Regions from separate parts of the Flintibacter sp. SJQ-8 genome, predicted to be linked through region 1. Evidence: predicted binding sites of a transcription regulator. Region 1 holds the regulator's gene; the other holds the start of a gene.

The links. Region 1 encodes NrdR, which represses ribonucleotide reductase genes. Its sites were predicted from a motif close to CACNANATNTNGTG; they were not measured.
Region 2: nrdD (anaerobic ribonucleoside-triphosphate reductase) is a predicted target of NrdR. The motif match lies at 6,048-6,061, and genes of this name have one in related genera.

What each region holds. Positions count from the first base shown of each region.
Region 1 is NZ_JBPJWR010000016.1:290,704-299,170, reverse strand. It holds gene ACSAMP_RS12975 (alanine/glycine:cation symporter family protein) at 1-1,191, opposite strand, end outside; gene ACSAMP_RS12970 (hypothetical protein) at 1,305-1,598, opposite strand; gene nrdR (transcriptional regulator NrdR) at 1,640-2,095, opposite strand; gene purF (amidophosphoribosyltransferase) at 2,445-3,866, shown strand; gene ACSAMP_RS12955 (MarR family winged helix-turn-helix transcriptional regulator) at 4,011-4,448, shown strand; gene ACSAMP_RS12950 (MATE family efflux transporter) at 4,445-5,791, shown strand; gene ACSAMP_RS12945 (gamma-glutamyltransferase family protein) at 5,850-7,478, opposite strand; gene ACSAMP_RS12940 (TRAP transporter permease) at 7,596-8,467, opposite strand, start outside.
Region 2 is NZ_JBPJWR010000004.1:488,815-497,281, forward strand. It holds gene ACSAMP_RS03355 (hypothetical protein) at 1-121, shown strand, start outside; gene ACSAMP_RS03360 (hypothetical protein) at 99-779, shown strand; gene ACSAMP_RS03365 (zinc-ribbon domain-containing protein) at 781-3,156, shown strand; gene ACSAMP_RS03370 (zinc-ribbon domain-containing protein) at 3,164-3,565, shown strand; gene nrdD (anaerobic ribonucleoside-triphosphate reductase) at 3,760-5,886, opposite strand; gene mnmA (tRNA 2-thiouridine(34) synthase MnmA) at 6,297-7,391, shown strand; gene ACSAMP_RS03385 (hypothetical protein) at 7,388-7,684, shown strand; gene ACSAMP_RS03390 (hypothetical protein) at 7,824-8,467, shown strand, end outside.

The DNA of each region.
Region 1 (8,467 bases):
CAGGAGAAACAGGGCCCGGTAGAGGGGCAGCAGGCGGTCATCCCCGGTGAGATAGCGCAGGCACTGCTGGCCGTAATAGCTCCAGCCCAGAATAGAGGAGAAGGCGAACAGCAGCAGACACAGGGACACCGTCCAGCTTCCAGCCGGGCCAAGCACGGAGGAGAAGGCTGCGGCGGTGAGAGAGGTCCCGGTGAGGGCCTTCGGCGACCCCGGCTGCCACACGCCGCTGACCAGAATGACCAGAGCGGTGACGGAGCAGACCAGCAGGGTGGCCAGGGCCACCTCGAACATCCCCCAAAAGCCCTGGCGGACGGGACAGGCGTGGTCAGCGGCTCCGTGGGCCATGGCGGAGGGGCCTAAGCCCGCCTCGTTGGTGAATACCCCCCGGGCCACCCCATAGCGCAGGGCGGAGGCCACCGTCCAGCCCGCTCCGCCGCCCAGAGCGGCCCGGGGAGAGAGGGCACAGAGAAAAATCAGTTTCAGCGCTCCGGGCAGGGCCGTGGCCCGGCACAGCAGCACCCAGCCCCCGGCCCCCAGATAGAGCAGGGCCATGGCGGGGACCAGGGCAGAGGACACCCGGGCGATGCGCCCCACCCCGCCCATCAGGACCAGGGCGGCCAGGGCGGCGGTGACCAGTCCCGTAGCTAGCCGGGGGAGAGCGAAGCTGCTCTCTAATGCCTGGGCGATGGAGGAGGACTGGACCAGGTCGCCCCCGGCCAGGGTGGCGGGGAGACAGGCCAGGGTGAACCACAGGGCGGCCCCGTGCCAGCCCAAGCCGTCCCGGAGATAGAACATGGGCCCGCCCTGCATCCCGCCCCCGGGAGCGGGGCGCTGAAAGCGGACGGACAGCAGCTTCTCCCCAAAGCCGGTCATCATGCCCAGCCATGCGGACGCCCACATCCAGAACACCGCCCCCGGCCCGCCCAGGGTCAGGGCGGTGGCCACCCCGGCGATGGACCCCGTGCCCATGGTGGAGGCCAGAGCTGTGGCCAGGGACTGAAGAGGGGACAGGCCCCGTTTAGCGCCCTTCTCCCGGCGGAACAGCCCGCCCAAAGTGGCCCGCAGCCAGAGGGGCAGGCCGAACAGCTGAAAAAAGCCGGAGCCCAGGGAGTAAACAAGCCCCGTGAACAAAAACAGCCCCAGCAGCCAGGGGTTCCAAAGAGCGTCCGCCGCCCGACCAACCCAAGACACAGCCCTCACCTCCGCCCAAAAGCATATGCGGGCGGGGAGAAAAATAGGCCGGAGGGGAGAGAACATAAAAAAGCGCCAGCACCCAGGCTGACGCTTTCAAATTTGATGATTCGTTATTGGGGCGACTGGGGCGGAAGGACACACTCCTCAAAACGGGGAATGCCGTCTTCCAGGCTGACGTTGCAGCTTGCCCGAAAGGGAAACTGGGAGGGTCCATCCAGAACGAATGTGTCGAAGTTGTTTTGCGGGCGATGCTGATCGTCCACGCCCACAAAGCAATATACGCTGTCGGCGCTCTCGCCGTATATGGATATGGCATAATTCTTGTGGGCCAGGATGAAATCCCTGCCCAGCTTGTCGGCACAGGCGTCGATCCCGATTTTTTTTGCGGCTTCTTTGCTCAGCATATGCGCGGCCTCCTTTGCAGAAGAAAAAATCCCGGCGGCTTTTACTTATCCTCCAGCAGCTTATTCAGCTCGTCCAGGAAAGTGTTGATGTCTTTGAACTGGCGGTAGACGGAGGCGAAGCGGACGTAGGATACCTCGTCCACCTTTTTCAGCCGGTCCATGACCAGTTCGCCGATCTGGGCGGAGCGGACCTCCCGGTCCATTTGGCTTTGCAGGGTCTGCTCGATGTCGTTGACGATGGCCTCCAAGGTGGCATAGCTCACCGGGCGCTTTTCGCAGGCCCGGATCAGGCCGCCCAGCACCTTGTTCCGGTCAAAGCTCTGGCGGCTGCCGTCCTTTTTCACCACCATCAGGGGCAGGCTCTCCATGGTCTCGTAGGTGGTAAATCGCTTGTGACAGGCCAGACATTCCCGCCGGCGGCGGATGCTGGCGCCCTCGTCCGCGGGACGGGAGTCGATGACCTTGCTTTCAGGGTGGGCGCAGAAGGGACATCTCATGGAAATTACCTCCTAGGAGCGGTGAGTGAGACGGGATTTTACAGGAAACATTATGCCATGTTTTTCGGTTCCGGGCGAAGCCCGGGAGAAAAACGGCTTGAATAAATGGTAAAATAACTGCTAGCAGTTATTTTACCATAATTTTTTTCCGTTGGGTAGCCCTTTTTCCCGCCTTGTGAAAATCTCACAGAAAGATCCTGCAATGCCGGGGCGCATATCATCGGGTTTGCGCTCCGGTTTCCGTTGCGAAAACGGGAATATCGGGGGTATAATATTTTGTACGGACAACGACGCCTGGATAGGGGCGTCGTTGCGCTTTTTTGGCGCATAGGAGAAAGGAGCGGCGCAAATGGCAGACAGAGCAGAGACAGAACTGGAGTGGGACGGGCCGGACATGGGCCTGCACGAGGAGTGCGGCGTGTTCGGCGTCTATGACCCGGCGGGGGGCTGTGCCCAGACCACCTATTACGGGCTGTACGCCCTGCAGCACCGGGGACAGGAGGCTTGCGGCATCGCCACCATCAATGACCGGGAGCAGTCCTTTTATAAGGACGTGGGCCTGGTCAGCGAGGTGTTTGACAAGCAGACCCTCCAGCGGCTGAACGGGACCATGGCCGTGGGCCATGTGCGCTATGCCACCACCGGGGCCAGGGAGCGGGAGAACGCCCAGCCCCTGACCATCAAATATGTGAAGGGCACCCTGGCGGTGGTCCACAACGGAAACCTGGTAGGGGTGGACCAGCTGCGGCAGAAGTTTGAGTATCAGGGGGCCATTTTCCACACCACCAGCGATTCAGAGCTGATCGCCTATGCCATCGCCCAGGCCCGGCTGCGCTGCGGCAGCGTGGAGGAGGCGGTGTGCCAGGCGGCGTCTAAACTGCGGGGGGCCTTCTCTCTGCTGGTCATGTCGCCCCAAAAGCTCATCGCCTGCCGGGACCCCTGGGGCTTCCGCCCCCTGTGCATGGGCCGGAAGGGCCAGGCCATCCTGTTCGCCTCGGAGTCCTGCGCCATCGAGGCCGTGGGCGGCAGAGTGGAGCGGGAACTGGAGCCCGGCGAGGTGGTGGTGGTCCAGGACGGCCAGGTCCGGTCCATCCGGGACAACTGCCAGGGCAAGTCCCACATGTGTATCTTCGAGTACATCTATTTCGCCCGTCCCGACTCCATCATCGCCGGGCAGTCGGTCCACCAGGCCCGGGTGAACGCGGGCCGTCTGCTGGCCCGGCAGAATCCCGTCCCCGCCGACGTGGTGGTGGGGGTGCCCGACTCCGGCCTGGACGCCGCCCGGGGTTATGCCCTGGAGAGCGGCCTGCCCAACGTGATGGGCTTTGTGAAAAACCGCTATGTGGGCCGCACCTTCATCACCCCCGACCAGCAGAGCCGGGAGCAGGCGGTGCGCATCAAGCTGTCCGCCCTGCGCAGCGAGGTGGAGGGCAAGCGGGTGGTCATGGTGGACGACTCCATCGTCCGGGGCACCACTTGCAGCCAGATCATTGCCCTGCTGCGGGAGGCGGGAGCCACGGAGGTCCACATGCGGGTGTCCGCCCCGCCCTTCATCTCCCCCTGCTACTTCGGCACCGATATCCCGGACAAGGAGCGGCTCATCGCCTGCCACCACTCCATCGACGAGATCCGGGACATGACCGGAGCGGACAGCCTGGACTTTCTGTCCCTGGAGAACCTGCAAAAGCTGGCCCCCAACGCCCAGTGCGGTTTCTGCGAGGGCTGCTTCACCGAGCATTATCCCATCCCCGTGGACGGGACAGCGGAGTAATAGGAGTCATGCAGGACCAGACGCCCCGGAGGGAGGCAGGCCGCCGTGCCCGCGCCCGCCGGGGCGTTTTTCGCCTTGACGCGCTTAGATAATTAAGCTAATATAATGATATTATCTTAATTGTTTAGAGGGGGAAGTGGGACAATGGACCTGCGGCAGGCGTTGGACCGGTTTTATTACAGCACCGCCCTGTGCGATCTTCGGCTGATGAACCGGAAGTTTGTGGACGAGACCATCACCTATAACAGTCTCTTATATCTGGAGCTGATCTTCACCATGGAGGGCAGATGCACCGCCTCCCGGTTGGCGGATATGCTCCACGTGTCCCGCCCGGGAGTCACGTCGAAGGTAAACGAGCTCATCCGCCAGGGCCTGGTGACGAAGACTCCAGACCCGGAGGACGGGCGGCGGTATTTCCTGTCGGTGAACGAGGAGGCCGTCCCAAGGTATCAGGTCTATCGCCGCCAGGACGGGGAGGTCATCCGGCGCATCACCCAGCGCTTTTCCCCAGCGGAGGTGGCCCGGTTTTGCGAGATGCTGGACGTGATCGCTCAGATCAACTTTGAGGAGCTGGAGAAATGAGGGGGCGGACACTGACGGAGGGGCCCGTGCTCTCCGGTCTGCTGACCTTCTGCGGGCCGGTGCTGCTGGCGCTGATCCTCCAGGCCCTGTATGGGGCGGTGGACCTGTGGGCAGTGGGACGGTTCGGCACCACTGCGGACATCTCCGCCGTGTCTACCGGCAGCCAGACCATGCAGATGGTCATCGGCGGGATCACCGGCCTGTCCATGGGGGTCACGGTGCTGCTGGGCCGGGCCATGGGACGGGGGGACGACGACGGTGCGGCCCGGGCCGTTGGGGCCAGCCTGTGGGTGTTCGGCCTGCTGGGAGCGGCGCTGAGTCTGGTGATGGTGCTGGCCGCCGGACCCATCGCCAGGGGGATGAACGCCCCGGCGGAGGCGCTGGACCAGACGGCGGACTATATCCGCATCTGCGGCGGGGGCAGCCTGTGCATCGCGGCCTATAACCTGCTCAGCGCCATTTTTCGGGGCATGGGGGACGCCCGGTCACCCCTGGTGTTCGTAGCCATCGCCTGTGTAGTCAACGTGGCGGGGGACCTGGCGCTGATCCGGGGGCTTGGCCTGGGGGCTGCCGGGGCGGCCATGGCTACCGTGGCGGCCCAGGGAGTCAGCGTGGTGCTGTCCCTGGCCCTCATCCGCCGCCGGGGGCTGCCATTTGTCATACGCAGGACCCACCTCAGACCGGACGGCCGGACTGCGGGGAGCATCCTCCTGCTGGGCGCGCCCATCGCCTTGCAGGACGTGTGCAATGAGGCGTCTTATCTCATCCTCATCGGTCTGGTGAACGCCCTGGGGGTGACGGCCTCCGCCGGGGTGGGCATCGCTGAGAAGCTGGTGCTGTTCATTCTGCTTATCCCGGTGGCGTATATGCAGTCCATCTCGGCCTTTACGGCGCAGAACCTGGGGGCCGGACAGCCGGACCGGGCGAAAAAAGCCCTGTGGACGGGGATGGCCACCGCCGTGCTCCTGGGCGGACTTGCGGCCTGGGCCGCTTTTTTCCACGGGGAGGCCCTGTCCATGCTCTTCCTCCACGGAAAGGGCGGGGGACAGGGAGCGGTGGCGGCGGCCAGCTGGGAGTTTCTGCGGGCCACCTCTGTGGAGTGCCTGCTTTTGTCCGCCGCCTATTGCCTGACGGGCTATTTCAACGGCCTGGGCCGGACCCGGTTGGTCATGGTCCAAGGGCTGTGCTCCATCTTCCTGGTGAAGATCCCATATGCCTGGTGGGCCAGCCGCCAGGCGGAGCCGGAGCTGTTTCAGATCGGCCTGTCCACCGTGTGGGCGGCCCTGTTTTCCCTGGTGGTTTGCCTGATCTACTACCGGTGGAAGGGAAGAAAACTGTCATAAAAAGCGCCCGGAGAGCGGCTCTCCGGGCGCTTTGCGCTGTTTTGTGTTGACTGTAAGATCACCAGGCGGCCACCGCGCCGTCGCAGCGGGGCTCGGTCCCGGCGATGAGAGTGCCGTTTTCACACCGCCAGATGATCTGGCCCCGGCCCATGGCGATGCGGTCATCGATGATCTCCACCTCGTGGCCCATGGCGCGCAGCTGCTGGGCGATGTCCTCACCGGCCTCCCGCTCCAGCTGGAGCTTTTTCCCGCCGATCCACTGGATGCGGGGGGCATCCAGGGCCTCCTGCGGGTTCATGTGATAGTCCAGGGTGTTGATGATGACCTCCGCCTGGCCCTGGGGCTGCATAAAGGCCCCCATCACCCCGAAGAGGCCCACCGCCTGGCCGTCCTTCAGCAAAAAGCCGGGGATGATGGTGTGATAGGACTTTTTGCCCCCGGCCAGACAGTTGTCGCTGGCAGGGTCCAGGGAGAAATTGGCCCCCCGGTTCTGCAGGGAGATGGCCGTGCCGGGGATGGCCACGCCGGAGCCAAAGGTGGTGTAGTTGCTCTGGATGAAGGAGACCATGTTGCCCTGCTCGTCGGCGGTACACAGATAGATGGTGCCGCCGCAGCGGGGGTCCCCGGCCTTGGGCTCCAGGGCCTTGTCGGAAATGAGCGCCCGGCGGGCGGCCAGATAGCCGGGGCTGAGCAGCTGGTCCACCGTGGTCTTCATATACCGGGGGTCGGCCACATAGGTCTTGGTGTCGGCAAAGGCCAGCTTGATGGCCTCCATCACCTTGTGATAGTGCTCGGCGCTCTCCCGATTTTCCGGCATGGTCATCCCGTCCAGAATGCCCAGGGCCATGAGAACGGTGATGCCGTGGCCGTTGGGCGGGATCTCGCACACGGTATAGCCCCGATAGTTCTGGGTGATGGGCTCAACCCAGTCCGGGTAATAGTTCTCAAAGTCCTCCCGGCAGAAATAGCCCCCCGTCTTCTGGGAGAAGGCCACGATCTGCTCCATCAGTTTTCCCCGGTAATAGCTCTCGCAGCCGGTGGCGGCCAGCTCCTCTAACGTGTCGGCATAGTCGGGGAAGCGGAAGATATCTCCCGCAGCGTAGGGGGTGCCGTCTGGCTTCATAAAGCTCTTCCACCAGTATGCGTAGGGGGCGGGGTCGGTCTCCATGGCCTTGGCGATGCGGCGGTTGTCTTTGCTCCACTGGCGGGCCACGTTCACAGGCACGGGATAGCCCTCCCGGGCATAGGCGACGGCGGGGGCGAACAGCTCGGCCAGGGGCTTGGTGCCAAAGCGGCTGTTCAGGGCGGCCCAACCGGCGGGGGCGCCGGGGACCATGGTGGGCAGCCAGCCCTCCTTGGGCACCTGGTCAAAGCCCAGTTCCCGGACCTTATCGGCGGAGAGGGCCATGGGGGCCACGCCGCTGGCGTTTAAGCCGTAGAGCTTCTGATCTTTTTCAATCCACACCAGGGCGAAGCAGTCGGAGCCCAGGCCGTTGCCTGTGGGCTCCAGCAGGGGCATGGCGGCGGCCATGGCCACGGCGGCGTCCACGGCGTTGCCGCCGGACTTCATCACGTCCAGACCGATCTGGGCCCCCAGGGGGACAGAGGTACAGGCCACGGCCTTTTTGGCATAGACCACGTTGCGGCGGGAGGAGTAGCGATAAATAAGCGGGTCGAAGCGGGGCATACAGCAGTCATCCCTTCTGAAATTTGATTGATAGCTTCAGTATAGCAGAGAAGCAAAGTAAGGGCAAGAGAGACGAAAAAGGGAGCGCCGGGGCGCTCCCTTTTTCATGTGCGATCATCAGGCAGCGGACGGGGAGACGGGGGACTGGGGGTCCTTGTGCCGGGGCTGATAGACCAGCTTTTGATAGGCAATGATGATGGCCAGGATGGCGATGCCGCCGATGTCGGTGAGGGTCTTGCTGTCGATGAGCATCAGGGCGCCGGCCATAGAGGCGAAGCGCAGCAGCCAGTTCAGGTTGCCGAACAGGTGGCCCTCCACGGCGGCGGCGATCATCACCACGCCGATGCAGGAGCTGATGACCACCTGGGTGCCGCTGAGCCATGTCACGTTCTCCAGCAGCAGCTGGGGGTTATACATGAACATATAGGGGATGATGAATCCGGCCAGGGCCAATCGCACCGATTGCCAGCCTGTCTTCATGGGACTGCCGCCGGACAGACCCGCCGCAGCGAAGGAGGCCAGGGCCACAGGGGGGGTCAGGTTGGCGAACATGGCAAAGTAGAAGCAGAACAGGTGGGCGGCCAGCTCGGGCTGGCCCAGCTCCACCAGGGCGGGGGCGGCGATGGTGGCGGTGATCAGATAGGAGGGGATGGAGGGCAGGCCCATACCCAGGATCATGCAGGTGATCATGGTGAACACCAGGGTGAGCAGCACGCTCTCCTGGCCGATGCGGATGATGGCGTGGGCCACGTTCAGGGCGAAGCCGGTCATGCCGCACACGCCCACGATGATGCCCACGCAGGCGCAGGCGATGGCCACGGAGACGGTGGACTTGGCACCGGAGACAAAGGCATCGCAGATGTCCTTCAGGCTCATGCGGCTGATGGGCCGCAGCTCGGCCACGATGATGGTGACCACGATGGTCCAGAAGGCGCTGAAGATGACCGTTTTGCCGCTCCAGATGAGCATATACAGCAGGAAGGCGATGG
Region 2 (8,467 bases), on a different contig from region 1:
GCGCGGCAGCACCGAAGAGATCGCCAGCATCCTAAACCGGCTGAGCAGCGCTGCCTATTCCTATGAGCAATATCTTTTGGAAACGATGGAGGTCAAACATGCCAAAGCAAAAGTCGATTGAAGATAACGAGCTGATCCGGCTACTGGACGAATATCGGCTCAACAATCCAAACATCAAGGTCACGATTCCGGCGTTCGGTACATACATCCGCAGCAGGGGCTATGATGTGCAGGACCACACCATCCGTCGGCAGACCGGATTCCGCGAATATCTTGAAACCGTGAACCAAGGGTCAGAGGAAGTCATCTACTCTGACCTTGTCACCTATCAAACGCTTGACGTAGATGTGTTTCTTTCGGAGCATCGCACACGCGAGAGCCTGAAAGAGGCACTCATGGTCCGGGACAGATACTATGCGCGGATCGCTGCTCATGCAGCCGAGGCGATTTCCGCCCGAAAGAAGGCCGAAAAAAGGGCGCAGGAGCTGGAAGTACACTGTTCTGAGCTGGAAGAACACTGGAGCAAGGTTCAGAGAAAAGCTGTCAACGCCGAATTCAAGCAGAAAGAACAGGCTGTCGTCAAGATGAAAAAGCTGCTCGATGACTACATCTATCCCGATGCGGCAAACGCGATTTTACAGCGGGAGGGAATTCTCGAAGTGGTAAGCAGTGTCGTTCCGCAGAAGCAGATGGAAAAGCATATGATAGGGGCTGACACTGGGATAGGTCCGTTTGAATACGATTCCGTGAACAGTCTGCTGGGTGATTTTGATAACTGATATGGATAAGAACGCAAAAAAGAAGCTAAAAAATGCAAAGCGCAGCAGCATCTCGGCTGTCGATGCCTGCCCCGAGATTCTTGACTGGGTGGACAACGAACAGAACGACGACATTGACATTCATTCCCTCACCACCGGTTCCAATGTCAAAATACATTTCCGATGTCCAAAATGCGGAGCCAAACTATATCGGGAAATGTATCGTTTTCTGATCAAACAGGCAGACGGGAGCTACCGTGTTCCCGTCTGCCAAACCTGCTCACCAACCGTCCCTAAAAGCAGAGTATGGCTCACCGACGCAGTCCCGGATATTGACACATACTGGAACAATGAATTAAACGGCGGGCACAAGCCCTCGGAATACTCCGCCTCGTCCAGCGAAAAGGTGTGGACAAACTGTCCCATCTGCAGAACGCCTGTCAAACGGAATGTGCGGTTTACCTGGGCTCCGGACGAGAATGGAGTTGGTCGCGTTATACACTGCCGCACTTGCGGCAAACGGAAACCGGACAACACTCTGACGGAAGTGTTCCCAAGCATCGTGGATTACTGGGTCTATGACAAAAACCGCCACAAACCCGAGTACTATACCATATCGTCCGGGAAAAAAGAGTACATTCTTTGCCCAGACTGCGGCAAGGAGCGATATATTGCTATCTGTGACGCACTGACGCAGGACAGCGATGGCACATATCGTGTTACTTCCTGCGTGGAATGTGCCCGAAAAAAGCAGCTTGATTTGCGCCGCCAAAAGGACAGTAATATTGTAAAGGCGTGCCCAGAGGTCGATCTGTACTGGGACGAGAAAAATGAGTACGCGCCCAACGAACTGACATTGTATAGCCTGACAAAGGTATACACACATTGTCCCACCTGCGGAAAATTACTGCATCGCAAGGCGGCCAACACATTCCGTGAGATTGACGGTGTCTGGCATGTATTGCGCTGCCAGAGGTGTGCCGCGTCAGAGGCAGACAAGCGCCGCGCCATGCTAAATAATGGTCCTGTCATTTTGGAATGTCCCGAACTCGGGGAGTGGTGGGACAGCAGAAATGAGATTGGACCGGACAAGGTCACCAGAGGCTCCCACTATGAGGCTTACCTCACCTGTCCCGCCTGCCACCTGCACTTACGGAGGGATATTCATACATTCGTCAGCACGCACAGAGATGGCCGTCTCCTCCCCGTTGCCTGCCCTGTGTGCGGATATTCTTCCAAGGGTGACCCGGAAGATAATCTGCTGAAGGTCTGCCCCGAAATTGCAGACTGGTGGGACTACGAAGCCAATGCGCCCTTCCGCCCGGAGCAGTTTACGAAAGGTTCGCAGTTCATGGCTCACTTGAATTGCCCGGACTGCGGCATGGATTTGTACACCGGTATCCATTCCTTGCTGCATACAGATGAAAACGGCAATATTGTCATCTCTCACAAAGGCCGATGCCGGAAATATCGGGCAATGGAAAGTGAGAACAACCTTGTAGCCTGCTACCCGCAGGTGAAAACATGGTGGGATTACGAAGAAAACAACCCCCATCTTCCCGAGGAATATACTCTTTTTTCCGCCAAGCCGGCGCATTTTCAATGCCCATCCTGCGGAACCAAAACACATCGTCGCATTGTGGACGCATTCGTTCTGGATGAGCATGGTGTCCCGGTGTTATTCAAGTGTCCCTATTGTTCCGGCGCAAAGGCAACCCCCGGTGTCAACTCTCTGGCAGCTCTATATCCAGAGCTTGCAGCGGAATGTCTCTCTGCCGATGAACCGGAACGAATCTTGGCATCTTCTTCCTCCCGAATGAAATGGAAGTGCCCGGATTGCGGAGGGCAATGGTTTGACCTTGTGTCCAATCGGGTCAACGGAGCAGGGTGCCCGTATTGTGAGGATCGAAGAGCGCTAACCGGATATAACGATTTATCAACCGTAGACCCAGAGTTATCCCTGGAATGGTCTCCTAACAATGAGTTGGGCCCGGAAGAGGTTCGCAGAAGCAGTCCCGCTCCTGCTCTTTGGAACTGCCCCACATGTCATGGTGAGTATAGCTATATTATCGCCGCTCGTAAGGTTGGGGATGACGCTTGCCCGTATTGCAGGGGCAAGAAAATTCTGACAGGCTACAACGATCTAGTCACCGTGGACCCAGAGTTATCCCTGGAATGGTCCCCCAACAATGAGTTGAGCCCGGAGGAGGTTCGCAGAAGCAGTCCCGCTTCGGCTCTTTGGAACTGCCCCACATGCCATGGTGAGTATAGCTATATTATCGCCGCTCGTAAGGTTGGGGATGACGCTTGCCCGTATTGCAGGGGCAAGAAAATTCTGACAGGCTACAACGATCTAGTCACCGTGGACCCAGAAGTTATCCCTGGAATGGTCTCCTAACAATGAGTTGGGCCCGGAAGAGGTCCGCAGAAACAGTCCCGCTTCGGCTCTTTGGAACTGCCCCACATGCCATGGCGAATATAGTTCTATTATTGCCGTTCGCAAAGTTGGAGACGATTCCTGCCCCTATTGCAGTGAAAGAAAGCCATCCCAAGGCTATAACACACTACAGGCAAAGCATCCTGACCTGATTGCCAAAGAGTGGGCGGTCAACGAAAACACACTGATTGGTCTGGACCCTGACCGTATTCTTGATTCCAGTACCGAGCCAGCGTGGTGGAACTGTCCGCAGTGTCATCATCCCTATATCATGTCCCCAAAGAACCGGCTGCTGAAACTGAAGCGAGGTCACAATCCATGCACTTTCTGTAATGGAAGGCGCATCCCCAGTCCCCGCTTCATTCTATAGTAAAATGACACTTCCAGAACGCAGCAAAACAGACACCAGTTCAAATCTGGTGTCTGTTTTGTTCATTCCTTCGCAAGCTGGATTTTTCAGTTTACTCGGGAATAATGTTCATTTTTTGGTCAAATCCGAAAGAAAAAATTTTTCGGTTATAGTTGTTCGCGATCAAGTTGTCTCTTTACAGTTATAATTTAAACTTACAGATGCAGCACCCGCGCTTTGATCTCCTTGGTCTTGCCCACGTTCCAATAGTTTTCGCCCAGATAGCCGCAGGTGCGGCGGGTGACGTTCATCTTGGCCCGGTCCTTGTTGTGGCAGACGGGGCACTCCCACTGGTTGTCATCGTTGATGATGATCTCCCCGTCGAAGCCGCACACCTGGCAATAGTCGCTCTTGGTGTTGAACTCGGCGTACTGGATGTTGTCATAGATGAAGCGCACCACTTCTTTCAGCGCCTCCAGGTTGTGGCGCATGTTGGGGATCTCCACATAGGAGATGCACCCGCCGGTGGAGATCTTCTGGAACTGGGACTCGAAGGTGAACTTGTGGAAGGCGTCGATGTGCTCCCGCACGTCCACGTGATAACTGTTGGTATAATAACCCTTGTCGGTTACGTCGGGGATCGTGCCGAAGCGCTCCTTGTCGATGCGGGCGAAGCGGTAGCACAGGCTCTCCGCCGGGGTGCCGTACAGGGCAAAGCCGATGTTGGTCTTGGCCTTCCAGTCGTCGCAGGCCTTGCGCAGGCGGTTCATCACCTTCAGGGCAAATTCGGTCCCGCCGGGCTGGGTGTGGCTCACGCCGGTCATCAGCTTGGTCACCTCGTACAGACCGATATAGCCCAGGGAGATGGAGGAGTAGCCGCCGTAGAGCAGGGGCTTGATGGGCGCGCCCTTGGGCAGGCGGGCGATGGCACCATACTGCCAGTGGATGGGGGAGGAGTCGGACCGCACCTGCTTCAGGGCATTGTGGCGGCACATGAGGGCCTGATAGCACAGGTCCAGGCGCTCCTCCAGCAGGGACCAGAACTTGTCCATGTCCCCCCGGGCCAGGATGCCGATCTGGGGCAGGTTCAGGGAGACCACGCCCTGGTTGAAGCGGCCCTCGAACTTATAGTTGCCATTCTCATCCTTCCAGGGGGACAGGAAGGAGCGGCAGCCCATGGGGGAGAACACGTTGCCCTCGTAGTTCTCCCGCATCTTCTTGGCGGAGATATAGTCGGGGTACATCCGCTTGGCGGAGCACTTTACGGCAAGCTCGGTGATGTAGTCATACTTGCCGCCCTTCAGGCAGTTGTGCTCGTCCAGCACATACACCAGCTTGGGGAAGGCGGGGGTGATATAGGCCCCGGCCTCGTTCTTGATGCCCTCCAGGCGTTGGCGCAGCACCTCCTCCACGATCATGGCGTTCTCCTCCAGATAGGGGTCGTCCTCCTGAAGGTTCAGGAATAGGGTGACGAAGGGGGACTGGCCATTGGTGGTCATCAGGGTGTTGATCTGATACTGAATGGTCTGTACGCCGGACTTCAGCTCGTCCCGCACCCGGTCCTCCACCAGCCGCTCCAGCGTCTCCGCATCGGCATGACCGGCGCAGTCGGCCTCGATGTGGCGGCGGAACTTCTCCCGGCTGCGGCGGAGGTATTTGCCCAGGTGGCGCAGGTCCACCGACTGGCCGCCGTACTGGTTGGAGGCCACGCAGGCGATGATCTGGGTCATCACGGTGCAGGCCACCTGAAAGCTTTTGGGGGACTCGATCAGCTTGCCGTTCATCACGGTGCCGTTGTCCAGCATGTCCCCGATGTTGATGAGACAGCAGTTGAAGATGGGCTGGACGAAATAGTCCGCGTCGTGGAAGTGGATGGCTCCCTCGTCGTGGGCCTTGGAGATGAACTCGGGCAGCAGCAGGCGGCGGGTCAGGTCTCGGCTCACCTCACCGGCGATGTAGTCCCGCTGGGTGGCGGCGATCATGGTGTTCTTGTTGGAGTTCTCCTCGGCCAGCTCCTGGTTCTCGTTGCGCAGCAGAGACAGGATGGACTCGTCGGTGGTGTTGGCCTTGCGCACCAGGGCCCGGTTATAGCGATAGATGATATAGGTCTTGGCCAGGTGGAACTTGTTCTCCTCCACCAGCCCCTGCTCCACCTGGTCCTGGATGTCCTCCACCAGCATCCGGGGGCGCTTCAGGGCCTCGATGCGGTCGATCACCGCGTCGATGCGGTCACGGGGCAGCCGCTCCTCGGGGGCTACCTCTGCATTGGCCTTCTCTATGGCACGGACGATCTTGCTCCGGTCGTAATCGACGATCTTTCCATCTCGCTTGATGACTTTCACGGTGCGCACTCCTCTCAAATTCTCTCCTTGGTACAAAAAACACGCGCAAAGTACATGGAAAACGGCGGCAAGGCTGCCGCCGGGAAAATCTGTTGGGACCCACTTGGGGTACCGGAACTGAAGTATACCACGCTTTGCCTCGTTTGTAAATTGTGCGGGTCTACAATATCTTGTGTCCGTCCGCTGTATAAAAACCAAGCAATACAATATGTATTCGGAAAGGCTGTTTTCCTGCAAACGGTTGGGCCTGTGGGGTTTGGCGTGATTTTCCCGGTGGTTGCCGACGGAAAAAAAGTGTGATATACTGCAAAAAGTATTCTCAAGCGGTTGGGCAAAATGACCGTTATCCATTTTGATTTTCCTGATACTGGGCGTTATGTAACCCAGTGCTCCAGAGAGGGGGACGCAGCATGTGCGCAAAGGTGGCCGTTGCCATGAGCGGCGGCGTGGACAGCTCCACGGCGGCCTGGATCTTGAAACAGGCGGGCCACGACCTCATCGGCGTGACCATGAAGCTGTTTGACAACGGAGATGTGGGCGTGGAGGGGGAGAGCAGCTGCTGCTCCCTGGACGATGTGGAGGACGCCCGGGCGGTGGCCCGGCAGCTGGGCTTTCCTTTTTATGTGTTCAACTTCTCCCGCCAGTTCCATCACCAGGTGATGGACCGCTTCGCCTGCGCCTATGAGCGGGGAGAGACCCCCAACCCCTGCATCGACTGCAACCGATATCTCAAATTCGGTGCCCTGCTCCAGCGGGCGAAGGAGCTGGACCGGGACTATGTGGCCACGGGGCACTATGTCCGCCTAAGCTATGATCGAGGCAGCGGCCGGTGGCTGCTGCACAAGGCCCTCCACCCGGAGAAGGACCAGAGCTATGTGCTGTATAACCTGACCCAGGACCAGCTCAGCCACAGCCTGTTCCCCCTGGGCGGGCTGTCCAAGGACGAGATCCGGGCCATCGCCGCCCAGCAGGGACTCATCAACGCGAAAAAGCACGAGAGCCAGGACATCTGCTTCGTCCCCGACGGGGACTATGCCGCCTTTATCCGCCGCCACACGGGAAAGACCTATCCCCACGGGCCGTTTCTGGACCAGGAGGGCCACGTCCTGGGGGAGCACACGGGCATCGTGGGCTATACCGTGGGCCAGCGCCGGGGGCTGGGGGTGTCCTCTAACCACGGGCGGCTGTATGTCAAGCAGGTGCGGCCAGAGGACAACGCCGTGGTCCTGTCGGACAACGCGTCCCTGTTCTCTGATACCCTCACCGCCAGCGACGTGAACTGGATACCTTTTGACCAATTAAACGCCCCCCTGCGTCTCCGGGCCAAGATCCGCTACCGCATGGCCGAGCAGCCCTGCACCGTGGAGCAGATATCCCCGGACCGGGTGCAGGTGGTCTTTGACCAGCCCCAGCGGGCCGTTACCCCCGGCCAGGCCGTGGTCTTTTACGACGGCGACCTGGTGGTGGGCGGCGGCGTCATTGAACGAGAAGGAGCATCACTATGAGCAAATCGAAAAAGCGCCACAACAACTCCAGCGCCGCCGTCCGGGCCCGGGCCCGTGACAGCGCCCTGGCGGACAAACAGGTGCGGGACCGCGCCCGCATGGACCCGGTGGCCCGCAGCCTGCTGCTGGTGGACCTGGTCTTCCTGGCCGCCGGACAGATGCTGTATACCCACGGGATGCTGCCCGACTGGGCCTCCGGCGTGGTCAACATTCTTGGCATCATCATGCTCGTTGTCGCCGTGGCCCGCCAGTTCGGCGGCAAGAAGCACGAGGACAAGCTGCGCCACAAATAATAGCCCCCGAAAAAGCCGGGAAAATATCCGGGAAATGGGTTGGAAACCGGCCCGCCGCCTTGATTTTTTGCCCCGGGGGGTATATCATAAAAACAGCGTCTTAAAATCTGTACCAAAGAAAAAGGAGCGTTCACCGTTCATGGGAAAGAACGTATATCTGCCCGGGCTGGCCTTGCTTAGCGGCATCCTGGGGCTGGGACTGCGCCTGTGGCAGCGGCGGGTCAGCTTTGACCCGGAGACCCTGCTGTTCCCCGCCGGCGGCCCCGCCCCCGTCCTGCTGCTGGCCCTGACGGCGGTGGTGGCGGCGGTGCTGCTGCTGGCCCTGCGGCGGGAGGGTCCGCCGAACACGGCGGAGGAGGCCCTCCCCTGCCCCTCTGCCCTGTATATGACCCTGATGGCCGCCGGGGCCCTGCTCATGCTGGCCGGGGGCGCCCTCACCGCACAGGAGGGCTTTTACCAGCTGACGGTCTGGCGGGCCAACCTCGCGGCAGGGTCTGCCACCTATCCTGTCACCTATCCCATCGCCCTGCTGCTGTGCGCCCTGCTCAGCTTTCTGTCCGGCCCTGCCCTGCTGGTGCTGGGGCGGGAGGGCTATCGGGGGCCCATCACCACAAAGGCCGGTCCCTGGTCCCTGGTCCAGCCGGCGGCGGGCCTGGCCTGGCTGTTCGCCTTCCACTTAAACCACGGCACCGACCCGGTGCTCATGGACTATGGTCCCGCCCTGGCGGCGGTGGCTTTCCTGATGCTGGGCAGCTATGAGCTGGCCGCCCTGCGCTATGCCCA